Regions from separate parts of the Acidaminococcus sp. CAG:542 genome, predicted to be linked through region 1. Evidence: predicted binding sites of a transcription regulator. Region 1 holds the regulator's gene; each other region holds the start of a gene.
What was found. The regulator HrcA, encoded in region 1, represses chaperone genes, less so after heat shock. The targets are predictions, from matches to a motif close to TGTTAGCACTCNNNTNANNNGAGTGCTAACA.
Positions count from the first base shown of each region.

Region 2: groES (co-chaperone GroES) is a predicted target of HrcA. The motif match lies at 1,389-1,419, and genes of this name have one in related genera.
Region 3: QVO43_RS05375 (Hsp20/alpha crystallin family protein) is a predicted target of HrcA. The motif match lies at 1,174-1,204, and genes of this name have one in related genera.

Region 1 is NZ_FR902068.1:3,107-6,379, reverse strand. Features, by position in the region: gene QVO43_RS05295 (nicotinate phosphoribosyltransferase) at 1-84, shown strand, start outside; gene hemW (radical SAM family heme chaperone HemW) at 105-1,238, shown strand; gene hrcA (heat-inducible transcriptional repressor HrcA) at 1,348-2,388, shown strand; gene grpE (nucleotide exchange factor GrpE) at 2,399-3,016, shown strand; gene dnaK (molecular chaperone DnaK) at 3,069-3,273, shown strand, end outside.
Region 2 is NZ_FR902040.1:342-3,614, reverse strand. Features, by position in the region: gene rnmV (ribonuclease M5) at 1-229, shown strand, start outside; gene rsmA (16S rRNA (adenine(1518)-N(6)/adenine(1519)-N(6))-dimethyltransferase RsmA) at 231-1,085, shown strand; gene QVO43_RS02595 (cysteine-rich small domain-containing protein) at 1,082-1,342, shown strand; gene groES (co-chaperone GroES) at 1,468-1,758, shown strand; gene groL (chaperonin GroEL) at 1,832-3,273, shown strand, end outside.
Region 3 is NZ_FR902069.1:9,887-13,159, forward strand. Features, by position in the region: gene QVO43_RS05365 (TetR/AcrR family transcriptional regulator) at 1-191, shown strand, start outside; gene QVO43_RS05370 (C39 family peptidase) at 290-1,102, shown strand; gene QVO43_RS05375 (Hsp20/alpha crystallin family protein) at 1,366-1,809, shown strand; gene QVO43_RS05380 (TetR/AcrR family transcriptional regulator) at 2,092-2,469, shown strand; gene QVO43_RS05385 (tryptophan transporter) at 2,555-3,124, shown strand; gene QVO43_RS05390 (energy-coupling factor ABC transporter ATP-binding protein) at 3,117-3,273, shown strand, end outside.

The DNA of each region.
Region 1 (3,273 bases):
CCCCACATGCATTTCCTGGACATGAGTCCCCGGTACTACGCCATGAAGATGGCCCTGCTGGAAGATGTGAAGAAGGGGAAATAAGACGGTCAAAGGAGAATACCATGTCCCATCCCTGGGAATCGTACCAGGCGGTTTATGTGCACATCCCTTTTTGTGTCCATAAATGTGCCTACTGTGATTTTGCTTCGTATCAGATTTACAATGACCATATCATGAACGACTGCGCCCGGCGTCTGGTGGAGGAAATCTCCGCCTGTACGCCGGCTTTGCCGGTTTCGCCCAGGGCTACGGTGTATTTCGGCGGGGGCACCCCCAGTGTGCTGCCTTTGGATGATCTGGCTGCCATTGTTTCCGCCCTGAAGGAACGGGGCTTCTGGCAGCAGCCGGCGGAAGCCACCCTGGAGGCCAATCCGGGGACGGTGGACCTGGAACGGCTCCGGTTTTACCGGTTTTTGGGGTTCGACCGGCTGAGCCTGGGAATCCAGTCCTTCCAGCAGTCTGAACTGGTGTCCATGGGCCGGATCCATACGGCGGAGCAGGCGGAAGAAGCCATTGCCCTGGCCCGGCAGGCCGGGTTCCGGCGGATCAGCGGGGATTTGATCTACGGTTACCCTGGCCAGACAGTGGAATCTGTCCGGGATTCCCTGGAACGGCTGCTGCAAACCGGGGTGGACCATGTGTCCGTCTACGGTCTTACGGTGGAAGAGGGGACCCTTCTGGCCAAACAGATCCGGGAAGGGCAGCTGGCCCTGCCTTCGGAAGAGGAAACCGGTACCATGTACGACCTGCTCATGGAAGAACTGCCCAAAGCCGGGTACCAAAGGTACGAAATCTCCAATTTTGCCCGGCCCGGCCAGGAATCCCGGCACAACCAGGTGTACTGGCACTACGATCCCTATCTGGCCTTCGGCCCTGCTGCCTGCGGGTTCGACGGAAAGAAACGGGAGACCAATCCCTGGAATCTGATGGCCTATCTCCGGGGAGAAGCCCCGGAACAGGAAGAACTGACTCCCACGGAACGGCGGGAAGAGCTGGTGTTCATGAACCTGCGCACCGCCAAGGGACTGTCCCTGGAAGAATTCCGACTGCGGACGGGAGAAGATTTCTTCCATATATATAAAGAAGGGTTCGCCCATTGCCAGAACCGGGGCTGGATCACCCGGGAAGGGGACCGTATCCGCCTTACGGAACAGGGGATGCGGTACGGAAATCTGGCCTTTGAAGAATTTTTGTAAAAAGGCAAATATTTTTAGGGAAAGTATTGACAATTTGACTAAAGAGGTGTATCTTTACACTTAGATGTTAGCACTCCAATTATTAGAGTGCTAACAATCCAGAAGAGAGATGATTACAGTGCTGAGTGACCGCAAGAAAAAAATTCTTCAACTGATCATTGAAGACTATATCGAAACGGCGGAGCCTGTAGGATCTCGCAGCATCGCCAGGAAGTACAATCTGGGGATCAGCCCGGCAACCATCCGGAACGAAATGTCCGACCTGGAACTGCTGGGTTATCTGGAGCAGCCCCATACTTCGGCGGGCCGTGTCCCGTCGGCGGCTGCCTATCGGTACTATGTGGATTCCATTGCCAAACCCGATGCCCTGGCGCCCAACGATGTGGCGCTGATCAACAGCTGGTTCCGGGAACGGGTCCACAGCATCGACGATATCTTCCAGTCCACCGCCAAGATCCTGTCACGGATGAGCAAGAACGTGTCCGTGGTGCTGGCCAACAAGGACAGCGAAAGCGTATTTTCCTATCTTCGCTTCCTGCCCCTGAACGAGCACCAGGCCATCCTGTGCATTGTGGCCAACGACGGGCGGATGGACAACAGTGTGATCCAGATCCCGGCGGGCATGAGCCGCCTGGAAATGGACACCCTGGCCCAGAGAGTCACCAACAAGCTCCATGGGATGAAGCTGAACGATATCACAGACCAGATCCTGAAAGACGTCCGGGATGCCCTGGCTGGGGACAAAGCCCTGTATGCTTCTCTGATCCAGGTGGTCAGACAGATGCGGAGCGGCCAGTCGGAGAACAAGATGTACCTGGGCGGCACCAAACAGCTGCTCAGCCAGCCGGAATTCAAGGATCCGGAACGGATCCGGGAGCTGCTGAGCGTGCTGGAGGAAGAGCAGATGCTGAAAGACATGCTGATGGCCGACAAGGACTCCGGTCTCAAGGTAACCATCGGCAGCGAGAACAAATTTTCCGGCATCCAGGACTGCAGCATGATCCAGGCCACCTACCGTCTCAACGGACAGGTGGTGGGGACCCTGGCGGTCCTGGGACCGACCCGTATGGAATACCGGAAGGTGATTTCCGTCATGGATTACCTTCACAACTACCTGCGGGTGGTCATGAATAAAATGGATGAAAAGTAGGGGAGGACCAATGGAAAAGGACCAGCAGAAGAACCCGGAAACCGTGAAGGCAGAGGGTGCGGAAGCGGCCCAGGCCCAGACTGCGGCGGAAGAAACCGCAGAACAGGCCAAGGCAGCGGAAGCAGCCCAGGCTGACACCAAAGATGAAAAAGCAGCAGAACCCGATCCCAGGGACGAAAAGATCGCCCAACAGGAACAGCAGATCGCTGACCTGCAGAACCGGCTCCTGCGGCTCCAGGCAGATTTTGACAACTTCCGGAAACGGAACAACGAAGAACGGGAACGTCTGGGCCGGTATGTAACCGGACAGGTGGCCCGGGAATTTTTGAAGGTGCTGGACAATTTCGAACGGGCGGAAGCCAGTCTGGAAACCAGCAAAGACGGAGCGGCCATCCAAAAAGGCATGGAAATGATCCACAAGCAGTTTGAAAAGGCACTCCAGACCCTGCACATCGAAGAGATCCCGGCGGAAGGCAAGCCTTTCGACCCTCAGATCCATGAAGCCGTGATGCAGGGCAGCAACCCGGATCTGCCGGATGAAAGCATCGACCTGGTCCTGGAAAAGGGCTACAAGATCGGTGACGACGTAATCCGTCATTCCAAGGTGCGGGTTGTCCGCAACGATTGAAAACAACGTTTTGAACGATTGATAATTCCAGAGTGTACAGGAGGAATTCATTATGTCTAAGATTATTGGTATTGACTTAGGGACCACCAACTCCGTAGTCGCTGTGATGGAAGGCGGCGAACCTACGGTTATTACCACCCAGGAAGGCGGCCGGCTGACTCCTTCCGTGGTTGGCTTTACGAAAAACGGGGAAAGACTGGTAGGCCAGCTGGCCAAACGCCAGGCTGTATCCAACCCGGAACGGACTATCAGCTCCA
Region 2 (3,273 bases), on a different contig from region 1:
GGTCCGTTTCCAGGAAATGGAGCCCCGAAAGGAATTTTCCTCTCGGGACTTGTTTGTTTCCGGGCTGTCAGGGTCTCCGGAGGCGGTGGCCCGGCGGGACAGACTGGGAGCCATCCTGGGCATCGGCTACGGGAACGCCAAGCAGATGGTCCATCGGCTGAACAATTACGGAGTGACCCGGGAGGAATTCCAGGCCGCTCTGGCAGAAATCGACGGGGAAGGAAAATGACATGCTGCATCCAGTGATCGCCAGCCGGGACGTGACCCGGTACATCCTCGATACTTTTGGCCTCCGGGCCAAGAAGAAGTTCGGACAGAACTTTTTGATCAATGAACAGGTGGTCCGGGGGATCGCCCGGGAAGCCCAGGTGGGCCCCGGAGACCTGGTGCTGGAAATCGGCCCGGGAATCGGCACCCTGACCCAGGCCCTGGCGGAGACCGGGGCCCAGGTGAAAAGCGTGGAGATCGACCGGACCCTGCTGCCCGTCCTGGCCAAAACCCTGGAAGGGTATGACAATGTGGAAATCGTCCCCGGGGACGTGCTGAAGGTGGACCTGGGGGAAGTGACGGAGCACCGGCCCTTTACCGTGGCCGCCAACCTGCCCTATTACATCACCACCCCCATCATCTTCGCCCTTTTGGAAGAGGATCTGCCCCTCCAGAGGCTGGTGGTGATGGTCCAGAAGGAAGTGGCGGAGCGGATGATCGCTGCTCCGGGAGGGAAAGATTACGGCCCTCTGTCCCTGGCTCTCCAGTATTATTCCCAGCCCCGGCTGGCCATACCGGTGCCCGCCCGGGACTTTATGCCCGCCCCCAAGGTGGATTCCATGGTGGTGGTCTGCGACAAACGGGAGCACCCGGCGGTGGATGTTCCGGCGAAGCTGTTCTTCCGGGTGGTGAAGGCGGCCTTTTCCCAGCGGCGGAAAATGCTCAGCAACTGCCTGAAGACCCTGGGGATCACCCCGGACCAGGTGAAGGAACTGCTGGATGGGGCCGGCATCGACGGGAAGCGGAGAGGGGAATCCCTTTCCATGGACGAATTCGGCAGCCTGGCCCGGTCCTACGGGAAGCTGTTGGAACCATGAGCTGCCGGTACAAGTTCTTTGCCCACCGGCAGTGCGAATTCTTTCCCTGCCACAAAGGGGCGGACCCGGACCGGTTCAACTGCCTGTTCTGCTACTGCCCCCTGTACCTGGTGCCGGACTGCGGCGGGGACTTCACCCGGCTGGGAGATGGGAACAAAGACTGCAGCCGCTGCCTTTTGCCCCACGACCCGGACCGGTACGACCAGGTGGTCCGGACCCTGGAGAAAAAAGTTTTCAAGCCTTTTGACAAAAAATAGTCAAAGGGCTTGATTTTTTTTGGAAACATGCTATTATAGATACTGTAGTTAGCACTCCAGTGAAATGAGTGCTAATAAAAAATGCAAACAACCCATTGCTCATAGAATGAAAGGGGATACGTAAGATGTTAAAACCTTTGGATGATCATGTTGTAGTTGAACCCATTGTACAAGAAGAAAAAACCAGCAGCGGCATTTACCTGCCGGATACTGCTCACAAAGACAAACCCCAGACCGGCAAAGTGGTTGCCGTAGGCACCGGCCGTCTCCTGGAAAACGGCACCCGGGTCCCTTCCGAAGTGAAGGCAGGGGATGTGGTGGTATTCGCCAAATACTCCGGCAGTGATGTAACCCTGGACGGGAAAGACTACATCATCCTGAGAGACAGCGATATCCTGGCGGTTGTGGAAGACTGAAAGCTTTCCTCCGTCCCGTATCTGGTAGAAAATACCAAACCGTACATTATCTGGAATTAAGGAGTCGATCAATATGGCTAAACTGATTAAATTTGATGAAGATGCCCGCCGTGGCCTGGAACGGGGTGTCAATGCCCTGGCTGATGCCGTAAAGGTAACCCTGGGGCCCAAAGGCCGGAACGTTGTACTGGAAAAGAAATTCGGTTCTCCCACCATCACCAACGATGGGGTAACCATTGCCAAGGATATTGAACTGGAAGATCCGTTTGAAAACATGGGCGCCGCCCTGGTCCGTGAAGTGGCCACCAAGACCAACGACATCGCCGGCGACGGTACCACCACCGCTACGGTGCTGGCCCAGTCCATCGTCCATGAAGGGATGAAGAACGTGGTGGCCGGTGCCAACCCCATGGTCCTGAAGAAAGGGATCAAGAAAGCCACCGATGCTCTGGTTGACGAACTGAAGAAGAGCGCCAAGGCTGTCAGCACCAAGGAAGAAAAGGCACAGGTTGCCTCCATTTCCGCCGGTGATGAAGAAATCGGCGGGCTGATCGCCGATGCCATGGAAAAAGTGGGCAACGACGGCGTAATCACCGTGGAAGAATCCAAGACCATGGACACCTCCCTGGAAACCGTAAAAGGCATGCAGTTCGACCGTGGGTACATCTCCCCCTACATGGTAACGGATCCTGACAAGATGGAAGCCGTTATGAGCAACCCGTACGTATTCATTACGGACCGGAAGATCACCCTGATCAACGACATTATGCCTGTCCTGGAAAAGGTTGTACAACAGGGCCGTGAACTGCTGATCATTGCTGAAGACGTGGAAGGGGAAGCCCTGGCTACCCTGGTTGTGAACCGTCTGCGTGGCACCTTCAAGGCTGTGGCTGTAAAGGCTCCTGGCTTCGGTGACCGCCGGAAGGCCATGCTCCAGGATATCGCCACCCTCACCGGTGCTACGGTCATCAGTGAAGAAGTGGGCCGGAAACTGGACAGCGCTACCCTGGCTGACCTGGGTACTGCCGGTCAGGTACGGGTAACCAAGGACATGACCACCATCGTTGACGGCGGCGGTGACAAACAGGCTGTGGCTGACCGGATCGCCTCCATCAAGGCTCAGATCCCTGCCACCACCTCCCAGTTCGACAAAGAAAAACTCCAGGAACGCCTGGCCAAACTGTCCGGCGGCGTAGCCGTGATCAAGGTTGGTGCTGCTACCGAAACCGAACTGAAAGACAAGAAACTCCGTATCGAAGATGCCCTGAACGCCACCCGTGCTGCTGTGGCTGAAGGCATTGTGGCCGGCGGCGGCACCGCTCTGCTGCAGGTACAGCCGGTTCTGGACGAACTGGAAGCCAAGGCTGACGGTGATGAAAAGACCGGTATCGATATTGTAAGACGGGCCATTGAAGCACCGGTACGGCAAATCGCCAACAACGCCGGCCTGGAAGGCGCCGTCATCGTGGAAGCTGTGAAGAAGGCTGCCAAAGGCACCGGCTTCAACGCTGCCAC
Region 3 (3,273 bases), on a different contig from region 1:
TGGGAGGCTATGTGATGGCCCACGGGTTCCGGAAGCCCTACCACTGGGACCGGATCCGCCGGACCTTCCTGACCCATTCCCTACGGATCTTCGGGATTTCTTCCGGGACCATCCAGAAAATGCTGGACCGGCTGGAGGAGCAGCGGCCCCTGCTGGAGGAAATCAGCGGGAAAATCCTGGGGAGCTTATAGGCATTCCGGCGGAAATCTTTTATAATAGGGAGAAGAAATACGGATGCCCGAGGGCCCTTTCCGGAAAAAGGGCCGGGCCGTGAAAGGAACGGATGGATATGAAACTTTTCCCAAAACTGACTTCTGCTGTGCTGGCCGGCCTGCTGGCCGCCGGCTTCTCCCTGCCGGTGCTGGCGGCCAACCGGAACTTCAGTGATGACATGAAATTCCAGGAACCGGCGAAAATCACCCAGGACCAGGGGGCTGCTTCCATAGAGCGGAAGCTGGATCACAAAAAGACCATTTATTACACTCACCCGGACTTCTACCATATGCATTCCAAAGGGTCCCTGGTGCTGCTGCCGGCTTTCAAGACCATCCAGCAGTCCAGTGAATGGTCCTGCGGACCGGCGGCAGCCCTGATGGTGCTCCGGTGGTATGACCGGCAGAAGGACTGGACGGAACAGAAGCTGGCGGATCTGCGCCATCCCCTGAAGGACGTGAATGTCCCTGGCTTCCCGGACGGATATCCGGGCACCACCCTGGAACAGATGAAGGACATGTTCCAGAAGGTGGGAGGGTTCGACTTGGTGACCACGGAAGACTATGCAAAGGCCGGGAAGACCTTCGGACCGGAAGACATCAAGGCCACCCTGAAGGCCGGAAAGCCTATCCTGGCAGGATGGATCGACTGGGGCGGCCACTGGCAGGTAATCATCGGCTATGATGACATGGGCACCGCCGACACCCAGGACGATGTGCTGATCGTGGCGGATCCCTACGACACCACGGACCATAACCAGGACGGCTACGGCATCTACCCGGCCGCCCGGTTCTTCTCCACCTTCGACATGTACGGCCAGTTCCCGGAAAAAGAGGGAGGGAACCACAATCTGTTCCTGATCGCCTCTCCGGCCCGGGTGAAGCTGTGATTTTTTAGAGGGGCTGCTGCACATGCAACAGCCCCATTCCTCTCCTCTAAAAAGTCAAAAAAACTTTGACTTTTTAGCACTCAACGCTTGACAGTGCTAACAACCTGTGCTATTATAATACCAGAACGAAGGAAAGACCACAGAGAAGGGTTCCCAAGAGAACCTGGAACGTAGGACGGGCCCCTGAGGGGCCGCAGGAATCCAGCCTTTCGGTAGTTCCAAAAGCTGACCTTCAAGGCCAAGATTGAATGGAGGAATGGCTTATGTTACTGCCTAGCGTTTTCAATGACAATGTGTTCGATGATCTCATGAATGACTTTGATGATGTGTTTACGGCCAGAAATCCTCTGTACGGGAAACACTCCAGAAATATGATGAAGACCGATGTGCGGGATGTGGGCGACCACTATGAACTGGACATTGACCTGCCGGGGTTCAAGAAGGATGAAATCCATGCACAGCTGGAAAACGGATATCTGACCATCAGTGCCAGCAAGGGTGTGGACAAGGATGAAAAAGACAAGAAAGGCCAGTATATCCGCCGTGAACGGACCTTTGGCCAGTGCGCCCGGAGCTTCTATGTAGGCGAAGGGGTCACCGAGGCTGATGTGAAGGCCAAGTACGAAAACGGTATCCTGGAACTGAGCATCCCCAAAAAGGAACCCCAGAAGGTGGACAACAAGAAATATATCGCCATCGAAGGATAACGAGGGCGGGAGACTCCGTGGAAAGTCGGAGCTCCATAGAGAAAAAGGACTGCTGCTTGAGCGGCAGTCCTTTTTTTGTGCAACAAATGTATGACTGTATAGTCGGAAACAGACTGTTTAGTCATGGCTCAAGTGCAAGAAGTTACAGGATTTTCGAGGGATACTTGTGGCAGAAAAATGAAAACAATGAATTTTTTCGCTATTGATTGATGAAGTTTTTGCCCCGTGATACACTAAAATCATACCGCAAAATATTGCAGGAAGAATGGAGTCACAGGATTTATGGGCAGAAATCGAAAACAACCGTTGGCAGACGTTACTCCACAGGACCTGACCGGCCGGGAACGGGTCCTGAAAAGTGCAGCCAGACTGCTGCTGGATGTAGGCTACCAGCGGATGACTCTCAGCCGGATCAGTGAGGAATCTGGAGTGGGAGGGCTGGAGATCCGCCGCTGGTACAAAACCAAGGACGAAATCCTGGCGGCTCTTTCGGAGCAGCTGAAACGGCTGATCCTGACCCAGGCCCTGGAGATTTTCGGGGTGCCGGAGAAAAGATCGAACTACTCCTGGTGGAACTGGAAACCCAAAAAGAGAAAATGCTGGAAATCGGGCAGCAGCTGTTTGAAGAGCTGTGAGACCGTTGAAGGGGTTGTTGCTTAGGCAACAGCCCCTTTTTCCTTGACATCCTCCCCCAGTCCCCATAAACTATATTCTATACTGTATTGTAGCAAAGGAGCATCGCAGCATGGAAAAACCGATTCCGGAACTGATTACGGTGGAAGCAGCCCGTGATACCCATCGCTGGGTGGCCATGACGGCCCTGCTGCTGGCCATTGGGGTCATCCTCCATACCATCAGCCCCAACGTGGGCGGGGTCACCCCCAACTGGACCATCGCCATGTATTCCATTACCATCTGTCTGACGAAGCCAGGGCCCACCCGGGCTTTGGGCATCGGCTTTGTGGCCGGGCTCACCCTGATCCCTTCGTCCAAATCCGCCTTCCCGCTGGGGAACATTGCCAGTGAACTGTGCGGGGCCCTTACCGCCTGTATCCTGGTGAAGGCCTTCGCCCTGGCCCACCTGGAACAGCTGAAGGTGAAGCCTTTTATTGTAGGGTTCCTGGCCACTTCCGTCAGCGGCAGTGTGTTCACCTACATCTTGAAACTGGTGCTGGGGCTGCCCCTTGCCGTGTGGACTCATGCCATGCTGCCGGTGGTGCTCACCGTAGGGGTCCTGAACGGTGTGGTCACCCAGGTGCTCTACGGCCCGGTACGGAAGATTTTCTTTGCTACGGAGGGGAAACACCATGTGTGAAACAGCCATCCGGATTTCTGATTTTTATTTTGCCTATCTGAACAGTGACCTGGTGCTGAAAGACATCAACCTGGACATCCAGAAAGGCAGCTTCACCGCCATTGCCGGGCCCAGCGGCGCCGGCAAGACCACCCTGTGCAAGGCCATGA